2 regions of the Carnobacterium divergens DSM 20623 genome follow, and region 1 is predicted to be linked to the other one. Evidence: predicted binding sites of a transcription regulator. Region 1 holds the regulator's gene; the other holds the start of a gene.

Region 1 (8,400 bases):
TCACCATCTTGTGGAGAAATTACGTAACCGCCTTTAGCAACGTTTTTACGTGCGTTTTCTTTTGTTCCAGGCAAGACAGGTAAGTTTTGGCGAGTCAAGACTAATACTGTTGGGTGGTCAGTTGAGGTAATTGCTTGTTCCCAAGCAGCAACCACTTCATTTCCATCAGCTGGACGAATTACAGACAAGTTTGGCATACCGCGTAAGCTAGATAGTTGCTCTACTGGTTCATGAGTCGGACCATCTTCTCCTACAGCGATTGAATCATGTGTAAACACATACGTTACAGGTGCTTTTGAAATAGCCGCTAAACGAATTGCTGCACGTAAATAATCTGTAAATACAAAGAATGTTCCGCCATAAGTTTTTGAACCACCGTGTAATGAAATTCCGTTCATTGCAGCTGACATTCCAAATTCACGAACACCGTACCAAATGTTGCGTCCTTCATATTGACCTGGTTCAAAATCTTTTTCACCAGCAACCATTGTATTGTTTGAAGCAGATAAATCTGCAGATCCACCCCAGAAAAATGGAATAGCTTTTGACAATGCTTGAATGGTTTCACTACCTGTCACACGAGAAGCAGCACTTTCGCCTTCTTCGTAAACTGGTAATTCTTTATCCCAATCAGTTGGTAAGTTCCCAGACATTGCTAATTCAAATTGAGCAGCTAATTCTGGATATTCAGCTTTATATGAAGCGAACAATTCATTCCATTCACTTTCTGATTTAGCTCCTTGATCAATCATTGTTTCTTTAAAACGTGTAGCTACTTCATTTGGAACAGTGAACGCTGGATAATCCCAACCGTAAGCTTTTTTAGTCGCTTCGATTCCATCCATTCCAAGTGGTGCGCCGTGAACTTTAGATGTTCCTTCATTTGGAGCACCAAAGCCAATCACTGTTTTTACTTCAATTAAAGTTGGTTTTTTAGTTTCTGCTTTTGCTGCTTCAATCGCTTTTTCGATTTCAGCTAGATCATTTCCATCTTTAACTAAAATATGTTGCCAATTATACGCTTCAAAACGTTTGCCTACATTTTCAGTAAAAGCTTTTGAAGTAGGACCATCTAATGAAATATCATTTGAATCATATAATACCACAAGTTTGCCTAGCTCTAAATGACCTGCTAAACTTGCTGCTTCAGCTGATACGCCTTCCATTAAATCTCCATCACCACATAAAGCATAGGTATAATGATCAACGATTTGATGATTTTCCTTATTATACGTTGCCGCTAGATGAGCTTCTGCCATTGCCATTCCGACACTATTTGCAATTCCTTGTCCAAGAGGACCTGTTGTTGCTTCAACACCATCTGTATGATGTACTTCTGGATGACCAGGGGTTAAGCTATCCCATTGACGGAAATTTTTCAAATCCTCCATTGATAGTTTGTAACCTGATAAATGTAACAAACTATATAATAGCATTGAACCGTGTCCTGCTGAAAGTACAAAGCGATCGCGATTTACCCATGATGAGTTGCTTGGGTTTACGTTTAAATGTTTTGTCCATAGCGTGTACGCCATTGGAGCAGCCCCCATTGGTAAACCTGGGTGTCCTGAGTTTGCTTTTTGAATCGCATCCATACTTAGTGTTCTAATCGTGTTTACTGCAAGTTGGTCAGTTGTATCGAACAATTAAATCATCCTTTCAGTTTTAATATCTCTATTTTACTGTTTTAAATCGTTTTACGCAACGCTTTCATAGAATTATTGTATTTATTTTAACGATTAAACGCCAAATTTTAACAATTGATAAAGCGTTTTCTACTTATATGTCTCATTTCCTTCTTATTTTTAGCGGTCGTGTAATCCTTTTTCTTTTTGAATTTGCTTTAACTTTTCAGGAGTAACGTCTGTCCCATCATTGTCGACAACTTTCATTCCTTCGATATGATTTCTCATTCCACCGCGGAAAGCTTGTAAATATTCTTCTCTTAATTCTTTTTGTTCTTGTTGCTCTGATAAGCTGAGGGTTTCGCTCTTAGACTTATTGGCTAGCTCGTTAATTCGGGCTATTTTTTCTTTAGATAGCATTTAATTCACTCCATCTCGTTTCATTTGACCTCTTAACTATATCAAAAATTAAGCTGAAAATATATCCATTTGCCTAAAAATTAGTTTATTCTTACAAAGCTTTCAAGACACTAGGAATAGAAATTTAATTTTTACCGAACATCTGTTTGAATTCTGTGATTATTTATGGTATTCTATAGTTAAGAAAATTGATAAAGAAACGAGGTGCATTTAATCATGCGTAAAACTCCAGAATCTAGACAAATTGAAGTATTACAGTACATACATGAACAAGTTCAACTAAAAGGGTATCCCCCAACTGTTCGTGAGATTGGTACTGCTGTATCTCTTTCTTCAACGTCAACGGTACATGGCCACTTATCACGTTTAGAAAAAAACGGCTTTATTCAACGAGATCCTAGTAAACCTCGTGCTATTGAGTTAACTGCACTTGGATTGTCTAAACTTGGTGTCCCAATGGATAAGATTCCCCTTCTAGGAACCGTTACAGCTGGTGAACCGATATTAGCAGTTGAAGAAGCCACTGATTATTTCCCACTACCTCCTCATCTGCAATATGCAAATGAAGCGTTGTTCATGCTAACTATTCGTGGTGAAAGTATGATCAATTGTGGAATTTTAGATGGCGATGCTGTAATTGTTCGCAAACAATCAAATGCTGATAATGGCGATATCGTGATTGCTATGACAAGTGAAGATGAAGCAACTTGTAAACGATTCTTCAAAGAAAAAGATCATTACCGCTTGCAACCTGAAAACGATGGAATGGATCCGATTATTCTTAGTGAAGTAACCATTCTTGGAAAAGTTGTTGGATTATACCGGAGTCACATTTTTTAAGACTTTCAGAGTTTCCTTTATTAGGAAGCTCTTTTTTAATGCTTTTTAGTTGTCTCTACAAATAATTGTGCTAAACTTTGTATATAAGGCTTTTTTTATTCTCACATAAGGAGGTTAAGTGAAATGGTTGCATTATTGTTTTATTGGTTTAGCTTATTGATTCAAGTTGCTTGGATTCTTTTAAGTGTTGGTCTTTCCGTTATGTACTTACGCAATAAAGAAAATGGAAATTTATGGGCATTTGCTGTTTTGAATATTCTTTCAATTATTTATAGTGGCATTGTCATCTGGATTTATAACACTTGGGATTTCGGCATTCAAACATCTAATTGGTTTGCAATTATCGTTGGTATTTTAGTTGTTTTAACGATTATCGAGTTTGTCCTAGGACGCTCTCCTAAAAATCCAAAATCAATCGCATAAAAAGAATCCCCTTCAGGTTAGAATCAATCTAACTTGAGGGGGATTTTTATTTTAGTAGTCCATTAAAGTGAAGATATCGTATCCTTCAATTTGAGCACGACCATTTAAATCTGTTAATTCGATTAAGAAAGCTGTTCCTACAACAATTCCACCTAATTTTTCGATTAATTGAATCGTCGCTGCAATGGTTCCACCGGTTGCTAGTAAATCATCACAAACCATCACTTTTTGACCTGGTTTGATAGCGTCTTTGTGAATTTGTAAAACATCTGATCCATACTCTAAACCATAGCTAACTTCAACTGTTTCTCTTGGCAGTTTGCCTTTTTTGCGAGCAGGAGCAAAACCGATTCCTAATTCATAGGCCACTGGGCAGCCTACGATAAATCCGCGAGCTTCTGGTCCAACGATCATTTCAACGCCTTTGTCTTTTGCGTATTTTGCAATTTCGTTAGTTGCATAACGATAAGCTTCTCCGTCTGCCATTAAGGGTGAAATGTCACGGAAAATAATTCCTTTTTCAGGGAAGTCTTTTACATCTGCAATATATTGTTTTAAATCCATCTATAAATCCTCCATTCAAATTTTACGAGGCTTCATTAATTTGTTGTTTTAACCAGATTTCTAATTCTGCAAAATGGCTGTACAGCAAGATTTTTTCAGCTTCTATTTGATTTAGTCGTTTTTGGTAATTTTCTGCATCAGACAACTCTTTTTTTGGAGCATCTTCGACATAGTTCATTACGCCATTGTCTATTGTAACAAATCCTAGTTCAAAAAACACGTTAATCATGAAAATTAATAAGTTATCTTTGATTTTTAGATAATTTGCTAAAATAGACAGCTTATGTCGAATATCAACATCTTTGTGTGTTGCTACGAATTTAAATAATTCTCCAAATTGTGTTCGGCTTGGCATCCCATTTAGGTAACTTTCTGATTCACTAAAAAAGGCAGTAACTAACTTTTCTGGTGTATTTCCCCGAATCGTTGACGAAATCCATTCTAATTCGTTTGGACAATCGATAAATACAAAGGTTGAATGTTGCGTTTTAAAAGCTTCAGCATCTTCTTTGGACTCAATCAAAACACTTTCACTGCCCATTGGAACTTTATCATTATGGGTTTGGTAGCTTTTCTTATTATAAAATAGATAACAAGCTGCGCCTTGTACCCAAAGACCTGCTGCTAAATTGCTCCCTCTCAAATCAACAACTTGAAGTCCATCCATTGAAATATCTTCAAGCATCAACTGAGGCTTACGGTTGCCATTCCATTCATTTATAGAAAGCTTTCCGACTAACGACACTTCAGAATTGTCGTTGATTTCATCAGCAACTGCACCTAATTGAAAGCCAATCACGTCTAAATTCACCTTATTTTTTGTTGCTTTAAGTTTTAAATGAGCGTTGTTGCCACCAATTTTACGAATGTCTTCTGCTTGAACATGTTCAAGTAAGAAAACAGGCTTTGGATTGTCTGTGCCAAATGGCGCTAAACTAGCCAATTCTTCAATCGTTGCAACGGTGATATCTGTTAATTCAATCGTTTCATCAATTACTAGTTCTTCATTCAAGTTTCCGACTAAATCATGCGTTAACGCATACTGATTTAGTTGTGTTTGTAAGGTCTCAATATGTTCAATTGGCAGTGTTAGACCTGCTGCCATATGATGTCCACCAAAATGGGTGGTTAAATCTCGGACTTCATTAATTGCATCATATAAGTTATACGCGCTAATGCTCCGTCCAGAACCTTTAGCGATTCCATTTTCAGTGTCAATATTCAACACAAGTGCGGGTTTTCCTGTGGCACCAACAATTTTACTTGCAACAATTCCAAGTACCCCTTCGTGCCAATCGGACTTCGCTAATAAATACACAGACGGTGTTTCTTTCATTTCTGCAATCATTTGGAAGGCTTCTTCCGTAATTTTTGCCACAAAGGCTTGACGCTCTTCATTTTTTGTATTAATAAAGGTTGCAAGCTCGATTGCTTCTTCTTCATCAAAGGTCGTTAATAAAGCAACTGCTGGCCCTGCTTCACCTAAACGACCGACAGCATTTAGACGAGGCGCGATGGTAAAGCCAATCGTTTCTTCTGTAATGGTCTCTTTTTCTATTCCTGCAACTTTTGCTAATGCTAAAAAACCTAATCGTTCAGAAACTTTTAACATTTCTAGCCCTAAAATCACTAATGCTCGGTTCTCATCCGTCAATGAAACTAGATCAGCAATAGTTCCAATCGCTACTAGATCTACTAGTTCAGTTGGAAACTCGCCTAATAATGCGGTTGCTAGTTTGAAGGCAACACCTACTCCAGCTAATTCACCAAAAGGATACGCTCCTTGTGGATGTTTTGGATGAACAATTGCATATGCCTCTGGCAAAATCTCTGGCATTTCATGGTGATCCGTTACAATCACATCAATTCCTAATTCCTTAGCTTTAGCAATTGCTTCGTGACCTGAAACCCCATTGTCACACGTCACAATCAATTCCGCTCCCTCTTCAATCAATCTTTCAAAAGCTTGGACATTCGGTCCATAACCATCTGTAAATCGATTTGGAATATAGAAATCTACTTCACCACCAAGCATTTCAATCGTTTCTTTTAAAACAGCCGTACTTGTTACGCCATCAGCATCATAATCGCCATAAACGACTATTTTTTGACCATGTTCAATTGCTTGCGTAATTCGTTCAACGGTTTTTTCCATATCATACATTAAAAATGGATCATGAATCCAAGTTTCATCTGGTTTCAAAAAATGCTGTGCTTTGTCTTTTGTATCCAAACCACGATTAACTAGTAAAGTCGATACTAACGGAGAAGTCGAAAGTTCTTCGCTTAAAGCTGTAATCGCTGCTTCATTCGTTTGTGGTTGATTTAATTTCCAGTTCATTCGAGATTTTAACAATCTAATCACTCCCAACTTATTTAGTATACCAAATTTTTAGAAAATAAAGTAGTTGAACTCTTGATTTTTTCGCTTTTTAATTCTTAGCCGTTTATTTCTAATTGCAAATCATTTCGTTTAATTTTATACTATGATTAACTAATAAAATCAACTAAAGGGGCTAATGTGATGACGTGGAAAATAAAAAGATTTAATGAATTAACAACGACTGAACTTTTTCAAATCTATCAAGCTCGAGTGAACGTTTTTATTGTCGAGCAAGAATGTTTTTATCCAGATGTAGACGATAAGGATTTAATCAGCATCCATGTGTTTAATGAACAAAATGGCCAGATACAGGCTTATGGACGCATCATTCCAAGTCAAGAAAAATTAATGTTTGGCCGTATTTTAACAGTGAAAGAACAACGTGGGACTGGCTTAGGCAAAGAGTTATTAACGATTATTTTAAAAACAATTGATGATAGCTTTCCAAATCAAGCCGTTGAAATTCAAGCACAAGCTTATTTACAAAAGTTCTATAGTCAATTTGGCTTTGAACCAATCAATGGCGAGATTTATTTAGAAGATGAAATTCCTCATATTGATATGATTAAAAAATAAAAAAACCTTCAGTTAAGCAATTTGTTCGTTGCTTAACTGAAGGTTTTACTTTAATTATTTTTTGATAATCCCAAAAGGCTTGCCGATTGGTAGGAACGTAAAGCCAAAGTGACCATTCAAAACAGCTGCTGCTGCGCCATAGAATGATAAAATTGAAATTAAAAATTCCGCAACTGCTGCCATCATGTGGAAGAAGTCTGTTGCAATTCCAAAAGTTGACATAAACAATCCTAGGAATAAAAAGTCAATTAAAAAGAAAATAAAGAATAAGACCTTGTTTGTTTCTAAAGCTCCCACGGTCATAAAGACTGTGAAAATAAAGTAGCCAAGGAAAGCAAAACCTAATTCATTTGGATCGAAAGAAGCTTGTAGCACTTCTCCAAACAAACCATTTTGAATCATCCAGCTCATTCCTGTTCCTAACCAAAATAGTCCGTAACCAGCAAAAGCTGTTGCGCCAAATACGTTATTATGTTTTGCATCATAGTTAGAAGCAATCAACTGAGCAATTCCGCCTAAGAAAATTGCCCATGGCAACACGCCACTTACGTTTTCTGTCCAGCCTAATTTTTGAGATGAGGCTACTAAAGTAACCATTGCTAAACCAAACAATCCAATCGCTGTCGGATCAATTATAACTTGTTTTACGTGATGTTGCTCGTTTTTCATTAATGATATTCCCCTTTATTTAAAATTGCCAACCTGTATAAAATACCATCTAAGCTACTAAGAGTCAATTCTTTTTTTTACCCTTCAAAACACTTATGAAATAACTAATCTTTCCATCATTTTTAACTAAAAAGAGCAACTTACATTTAATGTAAGTTGCTCTTGTTTAAAAGGTTTTATTTAGAACTTCAAAAACTTCAACTGAAAGTTCTTTATGCTTATTAGTTGGATTAAACCAAATGTCATTCCATGCAACTTGACTGCGTTCATAGGTAGTCCGCTCATCATAGTCACTAAGCGATTCATAATAAATATCAAGAACGACAATCGTTTGATCTCCTTCACTTCGTTTAAATTGATTGATTCCTAGATTGTTCACAATTCCATTAAACTCAGAACTTGCAGATTGTTGAAATTTCTCCATTAATTCTGGCAAATCAGATGTTTTTGTTTGATACGTAAACACCACTTTAATCATAGTTGAATTCCTTCTTTCAATTAAAGCGTATTTTCAGTTGGCGGTGTTGTTAGTTTTGTAACCAATTCTTGCTCTAAACTATCAATTTTTTTCTTGTTTTCTGCTAATGCGATTTCTTTTTCTGCAAGCTTGTTTTCATACTCCGCTTTTAAACTTTCAGTACGCTCAGCTACTTTTTGATCAAATGTCGTCAATTCTTTTCCTTGTTGCTTCACTTGTTTTTTTAATTGTATACTTGATCCCGTTGAAACTAAAACTGCTGCAATCGCACCAACAAATAATGAACCTAAAATCACCATGATTAATGGCCACTCAACTTTTGTAAAGCCAAAATTCACAGGTACTTCTGAAACATTTAAAATAGCAAATAACGCAACGATTAGTACTAAAATAATACCAACAACTAGTCTCCATTGATTTTT
Region 2 (8,400 bases), 200 kb from region 1:
CATATGGGAGAAATTACAATTACAGAAAACTATGTGAACGATAAAATTGACTATATTGTCCAAGATAAAGACTTAAGTCGTTATATCTTATAAGAGCTGGAGGAAAAACGAGTGAACAATTTACTTCTTAAAATGCGTAAAATCAGCAGTATGCTGCAACAAAAAGGCGGTGTAGCGTCGGTTTCTGATCGTTTGCCATTTAACAATATGGCAGAGATATTAGGAGATACTCTAGATGCGAATACCTACTTGATTAGTGAGAACGGAGTATTACTTGGATACAATGAAAAACACGGGATTAACAATGAGCGAGTGAAACAAATGCTTGTTGATGAAAAATTCCCAGCAGATTATACAGCTAACATGTTAGGTATTACTGAAACAAAATCGAATATAGGTGTAGAAAGTGACTATACAGCTTTTCCAATTGAAAATCGTGACCTATTTGCTGAAGGGCTAACAACGATTGTCCCCATTCGTGCTGCTGGCGAACGATTAGGAACGATTATATTAGCACGTTTGCATTCGGCGTTTGATGATGGAGATTTAATTTTAGCAGAATACAGTGCAACTGTGGTGGGAATGGAAATTTTATACCACAAATCAAATCAAATCGAAGAAGAAACAAGAAGTTTGGCGATTGTTCAAATGGCGATTAAAACACTTTCTTATAGTGAACTAAAAGCCGTTAAAGCCATATTTAATGAACTAGATGGCTTAGAAGGACGTCTAACGGCATCTAGTATTGCTGATAAAATTGGCATCACTCGTTCAGTTATTGTTAACGCATTAAGAAAACTTGAATCAGGTGGGATTATTGAATCTCGTTCACTTGGAATGAAAGGGACCTATATTCGGGTAAATAATCCAAAATTTATAGAAGCCCTTGCTAAAGAATCTGTTTATTAAACAAAAATGATTTCGATAAAGTTTATCGAAATCATTTTTTATTTAAATTTACCTAAAAGCTGAAAATGGTTTCAAATAAAGAGTTAAACTATGATATAATCAATTTTATTGAATGCATTAAAAGGAGGGAAAGGATTATGATCAAACTTGAAAATGATACATTAACCGTTACTATTTTAACTAAAGGCGCAGAACTTACCAGTATTAAAAGAAAAGACAACAAGATTGAGTATTTATGGCAAGCAGATCCCAAATACTGGGGGAGACATGCTCCTGTTCTTTTCCCATTTGTCGGACGTTTAAAAGAAGACCGCTACGAAGTGGCTGGAAAAACATACCCAATGGGTCAGCACGGATTTGCACGAGATTGTGAATTTGAAATAATGCATCAAACAGATAGCACCGTGACATTGAAATTATCAGATAGTCCAAGTACTAAAGAGCGCTACCCATATGCGTTTCATTTGCTGATTACGTATACTTTAACTGGGAATACTGTGACAACAGCCTATCATGTTGAGAATCCAGCTTCTGATGAGCCACTTTATTTTTCAATTGGCGCACATCCTGGATTTAATATTCCGTTGACAACTGATACGAAGTTTGAAGACTATTATTTTTCTTTTTCACCAAGAAAAACCAGAACAACGATTCCGTTGTCAGGAGCGTATTTAAATACACCATGTAAAACATTGGCTCAAACAAATACAGATATTGCTTTGACTCGTAGTTTATTCGATAATGATGCAATGATTTATGAAACGAAAGGTGAAAATATTTTTACCATTAAATCTGAAAAAACAGAACATTCTGTAGCTGTTCGATTCGTTGACTTTCCGTATGTGGGCATTTGGTCGCCACCCCAAACGGACGCTCCTTTTGTTTGCATCGAACCATGGTTTGGAATTGCAGATGATATGAATGCTACCGGCAAGATTGAAGAAAAATTAGGCATTCAAACATTGGCCCCTCAAAAATCATTTGAAGCAGCTTTTGAAATAACTGTAAATTAATAAAAAACCTCTTATGGATTGAATTGTTCAATCCATAAGAGGTTTTTGCTAGTTTTTAGTTGTTTTCTTATAGCCTAAGCCAAAAGGTACTTTATTTTCAGTGCCATTTTTAATGCGCTTAATATTGTCTTTATGACGATACGTAATGAAAAATAATAAAATAAAAGCAATGGTTGTTAAAATCCAATCGTGATATACGAGACTAAGTGGGGCAATAATCAACATTCCCAACATACTTGATAGGCTCACCATTCGAGTCAGGTAAATCAGTGTGACAAATAGGCAAGCGCAGATAATGAAATATTGTGGATTATAAGCTAGCAATGTCCCAGCACTTGTCGCAACGGCTTTGCCACCTTTAAATTCAGCAAAAATTGGAAATGTATGACCAATAATGGCGCCTAGTCCAATAATCAATGGGTTAATGTCACTATGAAAGAAATAAGGCAAACTTGCAGCCAACGTTCCTTTTAAAATATCCATCGCTAAAACAATAGTTCCAGCTGTTTTTCCTAAAACACGGTACGTATTCGTTGTTCCAGAATTGCCACTACCAAATTGGCGAATGTCTTTTTTATAAAATAATTTTCCAATCCAGACACCAGACGGAATCGATCCTAATAAATAGGCGATAACAAACATAATTATGATTTTCAGCAAATGAATTCGCTCCTTATAACTTCAAAATATCCTTCACTCGCAATATTTTAGCATTTTAGCGTAGTCTTTACTAGTTAAATTACTGAAATTCACGATTTAGATTTGCTTTTTTCAAAAGAATGCGTTAGATTAAAGAAGCAGTTCATGTTAGATGAACGTATAAAAACACTGTGCTTTAACCTTATTTAGTAATGTGAATTTAAATCAAATTACATAAAAACTGAAAATAAAAGTTTTCTCAAATAAAGCGAACGTATTTTCGATAGTTTAGTAAAAAAGATGATTTTCGCTTTCCATTACTTGAAAGATAGAGTATCATTGTGTAGATGCGCCAGTTATACAAGTAATATGCGCCTATTTTCTATGGTCTAAGGAGTTTTGAGAATGCCAAAAAAAATAAATATGGAATACAACGATGAAGCAATCCAAGTTCTAGAAGGACTGGAAGCTGTCAGAAAACGCCCAGGAATGTACATCGGTTCAACCGATAGTAGAGGGTTGCATCACTTAGTCTATGAAATTGTAGACAATTCAGTAGACGAAGCTTTATCCGGTTATGGAACTGAAATCACTGTAACTTTACACAAGGATAATAGTGTAAGCGTTAAGGATAATGGACGTGGGATGCCAGTTGGGATGCATGCTTCAGGAATTCCAACCGTACAAGTAATCTTTACGGTGTTACATGCGGGAGGAAAGTTTGGACAAGGTGGTTATAAAACGTCAGGTGGACTTCACGGTGTTGGTGCCAGCGTTGTAAATGCTCTATCAGAATGGCTAACAGTTACCATCGTTCGTGATGGTGTAATGTATCAACAAAAATTTAAAAATGGCGGAATTCCCGCAGATACATTAAAAAAAGTTAAAACCACAAAAGAAAAAAATGGAACAATCGTGCACTTTAAACCAGATGAAACTATTTTCTCGACAGTTAAGTATTCATACGATATTTTATCTGAACGTTTAAGAGAATCTGCTTTCTTATTAAAAGGTTTAAAAATTGAGCTAATTGATGAGCGAACTGAAAAACAAGAGATTTTCCATTACGAAGAAGGCATCAAAGAATTTGTTGAGTATTTAAATGAAGAAAAAGATACATTAAATCCAGTTGCTTATTTTTCTGGCGAAAACAACCAAATCGAAGTTGAATTTGCTTTTCAATACAATGATGGCTATTCAGAAAATATCTTGTCTTTCGTTAATAATGTGCGAACAAAAGATGGTGGTACTCACGAATCGGGTATGAAAGCGTCTTTAACAAAAGCCTTTAATGAATATGCTCGCAAAGTAAGTTTATTAAAAGAAAAAGATAAAAACTTAGAAGGAAGCGACTTTAGAGAAGGATTAGCTGCAATTATTTCTGTGCGTATCCCTGAAGATCTTCTTCAATTTGAAGGACAAACAAAAGGCAAGCTAGGTACTCCGCAAGCTAGAGCTGCTGTTGATGCTGTTATTGGGGAACAACTTGGTTTCTATTTAATTGAAAATGGCGAAGTCAGTCAAATGTTGGTTCGTAAAGCCATTAAGGCGAGAGAAGCTAGAGACGCGGCTAGAAAAGCCAGAGAAGAAAGTCGTAACGGGAAAAAACGTAAAAAGAATGAATCGCTTTTATCAGGGAAATTAACGCCTGCACAAAGCAAAAATCCAAAACGGAATGAAATCTATCTAGTCGAAGGAGATTCAGCCGGAGGTTCTGCTAAACAAGGCCGTGATCGTAAATTTCAAGCGATTTTACCTTTACGCGGAAAAGTAATTAATACAGAAAAAGCGAAGCTACAAGATATTCTAAAAAATGAAGAAATCAATACCATGATTTATACAATCGGTGCAGGTGTTGGTCCTGAATTTGATTTAGCAGACTGTAACTATGACAAAGTCATCATTATGACCGATGCGGATACTGATGGTGCTCATATTCAAGTACTGTTATTGACATTCTTTTATCGTTATATGAAACCGTTGATTGAAGCTGGAAAAGTCTATATCGCATTACCGCCTTTATACAAATTGTCAAAAGGAACCGGTAAAAAAGAAGTGATTGAATACGCTTGGACAGATGAAGAATTAGAAGCTAAAACAAAAACCTTTGGTAAAGGATATATTTTACAACGTTACAAAGGACTTGGTGAAATGAACGCCGACCAATTATGGGAAACGACGATGGATCCAGAAACAAGAACTTTAATTCGTGTTCGAATTGACGATGCTGCTCAAGCAGAACGTCGTGTTTCCACCTTGATGGGAGACAAAGTAGAACCACGTCGTAAGTGGATTGAATCCCACGTTGAATTCTCATTAGAAGAAGGCGGAAGTATCTTAGAAAATAATCAAATGATGGATTCACTTGAACCGGAAATTGAGCAAGTTGAATTATTAGATGAGCTAGAAGGAAGTGGCGAAAATGGAGATTAGATCGGATATTCAGGAATTAACCCTGGAAGAAGTGATGGGGGATCGTTTTGGTAGGTACTCTAAATATATTATCCAAGAACGTGCACTCCCAGACATTCGTGACGGTTTAAAACCCGTTCAAAGACGAATTTTATACGCGATGAATGTTGAAGGCAATACTGCAGAAAAAGGGTTTAGAAAATCTGCTAAAACAGTCGGAAATGTTATTGGGAATTATCATCCACATGGAGATTCTAGTGTTTATGAAGCAATGGTTCGCTTAAGTCAAGATTGGAAATTACGAGAAGTTTTAATTGAAATGCACGGGAATAACGGAAGTATGGATGGCGATCCTCCAGCTGCAATGCGTTATACAGAAGCCCGTCTTTCTAAAATTTCGGCGGAACTTTTAAAAGATATTGACAAAGAAACAGTAGATTTTGTATTAAACTTTGATGACACGGACGAAGAGCCAACTGTTTTACCGGCTCGTTACCCAAACCTTTTGGTAAATGGAGCTACTGGTATTTCAGCTGGATATGCAACCGATATTCCTTCTCACAACTTAGGTGAAGTAATTGACGCAACTATTCATTTGATTGATAATCGCTCAGCAAGTGTGGCAGATTTAATGAAGTATTTAAAAGGCCCTGATTTTGCAACTGGTGGAATTTTACAAGGTTTGGATGGTATCAAACAAGCTTATGAAACGGGTAAAGGCAAAGTGATTGTGCGTTCTAAAACGCATTTTGAAGATTTGCGTGGTGGCAAACAACAAATTGTCATTAGCGAAATCCCTTATGAAGTGAATAAAGCTGTCCTTGTGAAAAAAATGGACGAAATTCGTTTAAATAAAAAAATTGATGGCATTGCAGAAGTTCGTGATGAATCCGATCGAACAGGCTTGCAAATTGTTGTTGAATTAAAAAAAGAAGCAAATGCTGAGGGAATTTTAAACTATCTCTTAAAAAATACCGATTTACAAGTTTCGTATAATTTTAATATGGTAGCAATCGATAAAAAACGCCCGCAACAAGTGGGAATTGTTCGTATGCTTACAGCGTATATTGATCATCAAATTGAAGTCTTAACTAGAAGAACGACTTTTAATTTAAATAAAGCTCAATCAAGACAACACATTGTTGAAGGTTTAATCAAAGCTCTTTCAATTCTAGATAAAGTAATTGAAACGATTCGTAGCAGTACGGATAAAAAAAATGCGAAAGAAAATTTAATCACAGCTTTTGATTTTTCAGAATTACAAGCTGAAGCGATTGTTTCCTTGCAGTTATATCGTTTGACGAATACAGATATTACTGCACTTGAAAAAGAAGCGAAAGAATTAGCAACAACTATTAGCCAATTGACAAAAATTTTAAAAGATCCTTCTGAAATGGCTCGTGTGATGAAAGAAGAGTTAACAGAAATCAAAACAAAATTTGCCAACCCAAGAAAAACGGTTATTCAAAATGAAATTGAAGAATTGAAAATTGATACCGAAGTTTTAGTGGCGCAAGAAGAAGTGATGGTCTCTGTTACAAAAGAAGGCTATTTAAAACGCAGTAGTTTACGTTCTTACAGCGCTTCGAAGCCAGAAGAACTAGGTATTAAGGATACTGACTTCCCTATCTTTGTGAAGCAAATGAATACCTTAAATCATGTTTTAATGTTTACAAGCAAAGGAAACTTGATTTATCGTCCAGTCCATGAAATCACAGATTTACGTTGGAAAGATATTGGGGAGCATATTTCTCAAACAATTGGTTTAGCGGTTGACGAAACCATCGTTAAAACCGTTGGATTAGTGGACTTTCTTCCAGAAGCAACCTTTACTTTTATTACCAAAGATGGAATGATCAAACAAACAGCAGCCAAAGATTTTATTGCTGGACGTGGTTATAAAACGAAAGCTTCCGTTGCGATTAAGTTAAAACAAGCAACAGATGAGTTAGTGAATGTTATTTACTCAACGGACACTGCAAATCAAGATGTCTTCCTAGCAACGAACCGTGGTTTTGGTTTAAGATACCCAGTTACTGAAGTTCCTGTTGTAGGTGCAAAAGCAGCGGGGGTTAAAGCCATTAATCTTAAAGACGGAGACAGCGTAATAGGCGGATTGCTGATTAATCGTAATCAAGCTAAAACCGATGTCATGATGATTACTCAACGTGGCAGTGTGAAGAAAATGAATCTTAGCGACTTTGACACATTAGGTCGAGCAAAACGTGGGCTGATGGTTCTAAGAGAACTTAAAAAAATGCCGCATCGTCTTGTTGCAATGGTTGAAGTAACGAAAGAAACTGAAATTGTTATCCTGACTACAAAAGATAAAGAAATTTTATTAAGTAGTCAAAACTATCAAGTAAGTGATCGCTACTCAAATGGCTCATTCGTTTTAGATGAATCAGTTGATGGGGAGCCTGTGTTAGTTCAAGTAGTTTTACCATATCCAGTAGTATCAAAAGATGCGCCAAAATAAAAATAGAAAGTGTCAAATTAAGAAGAAATTCTTAGTTTGACACTTTTTTTGTAAACTAATTCGTTCAAAAGTGAACTTGATTGAACTATCTGTATTATTTTTTATTTATTATAAGATGAAAAAAGATCTGTATTATAGTACAGATGGGGTGTTTCAAGTGTAACAGAAAACGGAAAAAATATAGAAAAAAAGGGAAGTTAAATAACTATTTCACATACTTGATATGTTGTTAAATCAATGTTTATAAGTATAATATTTAAATAAAATGAAAGTTTGTAAAATAAATACGAATAAAAACCTTGTTTTTTTAAATCGACGTGTTATACTGTCTTTGTAAGAACTGTTACATTTAGTTAAAAGTTCATTAAAAAACAAAAAACAGTTATCATAGGAGGCTCATTTTATTATGGAACAATGGAATGGATTTAAAGGCGAAAAATGGAGAACATCGGTTAACACAAGAGATTTCATCCAAGCAAACTACACAGAGTACACAGGCGACGATTCATTTTTAGAGCCAATCGCACCAAGTACTGACAAACTATGGACTAAACTGCAAGAATTATTCGATGTGCAACATGAAAAAAATGGCGTTTACGACATGGATCGCAATATTCCTGCAACAATTACCTCACACAAACCAGGCTATTTAATTAAAGAAGAAGAAAAAATCGTTGGATTACAAACAGATGTACCATTGAAACAAGCATTCATGCCTTTTGGCGGAATCAACATGGCCAACAACGCATTAACTGCTAACGGTTACGAAGTTGATGATGAAATGACAAATATCTTTACTGACTGGCGTAAAACACATAACCAAGGTGTTTTTGATGCTTACACTCCTGAAATGCGTGCAGCTCGTAAAAACAAAATCATTACGGGTTTACCAGATGCTTATGGCCGTGGCCGTATCATCGGTGACTACCGTCGTATCGCTTTATACGG

Evidence for each region. Region 1 encodes LexA, which represses DNA repair genes until DNA is damaged. Its sites were predicted from a motif close to CNAACANNTGTTNG; they were not measured.
Region 2: parE (DNA topoisomerase IV subunit B) is a predicted target of LexA. The motif match lies at 2,831-2,844, and genes of this name have one in related genera.

Annotation. Positions count from the first base shown of each region.
Region 1 is NZ_JQLO01000001.1:1,131,645-1,140,044, forward strand. It holds gene tkt (transketolase) at 1-1,646, opposite strand, end outside; gene BR52_RS05510 (DUF896 family protein) at 1,806-2,045, opposite strand; gene lexA (transcriptional repressor LexA) at 2,262-2,885, shown strand; gene BR52_RS05520 (hypothetical protein) at 3,009-3,308, shown strand; gene BR52_RS05525 (adenine phosphoribosyltransferase) at 3,360-3,872, opposite strand; gene recJ (single-stranded-DNA-specific exonuclease RecJ) at 3,895-6,228, opposite strand; gene BR52_RS05535 (GNAT family N-acetyltransferase) at 6,397-6,831, shown strand; gene BR52_RS05540 (acetate uptake transporter) at 6,886-7,500, opposite strand; gene BR52_RS05545 (hypothetical protein) at 7,667-7,978, opposite strand; gene BR52_RS05550 (LapA family protein) at 7,999-8,400, opposite strand, start outside.
Region 2 is NZ_JQLO01000001.1:928,109-936,508, forward strand. It holds gene hslU (ATP-dependent protease ATPase subunit HslU) at 1-93, shown strand, start outside; gene codY (GTP-sensing pleiotropic transcriptional regulator CodY) at 112-909, shown strand; gene BR52_RS04600 (aldose 1-epimerase family protein) at 1,044-1,922, shown strand; gene plsY (glycerol-3-phosphate 1-O-acyltransferase PlsY) at 1,971-2,579, opposite strand; gene parE (DNA topoisomerase IV subunit B) at 2,967-4,994, shown strand; gene parC (DNA topoisomerase IV subunit A) at 4,984-7,452, shown strand; gene pflB (formate C-acetyltransferase) at 7,859-8,400, shown strand, end outside.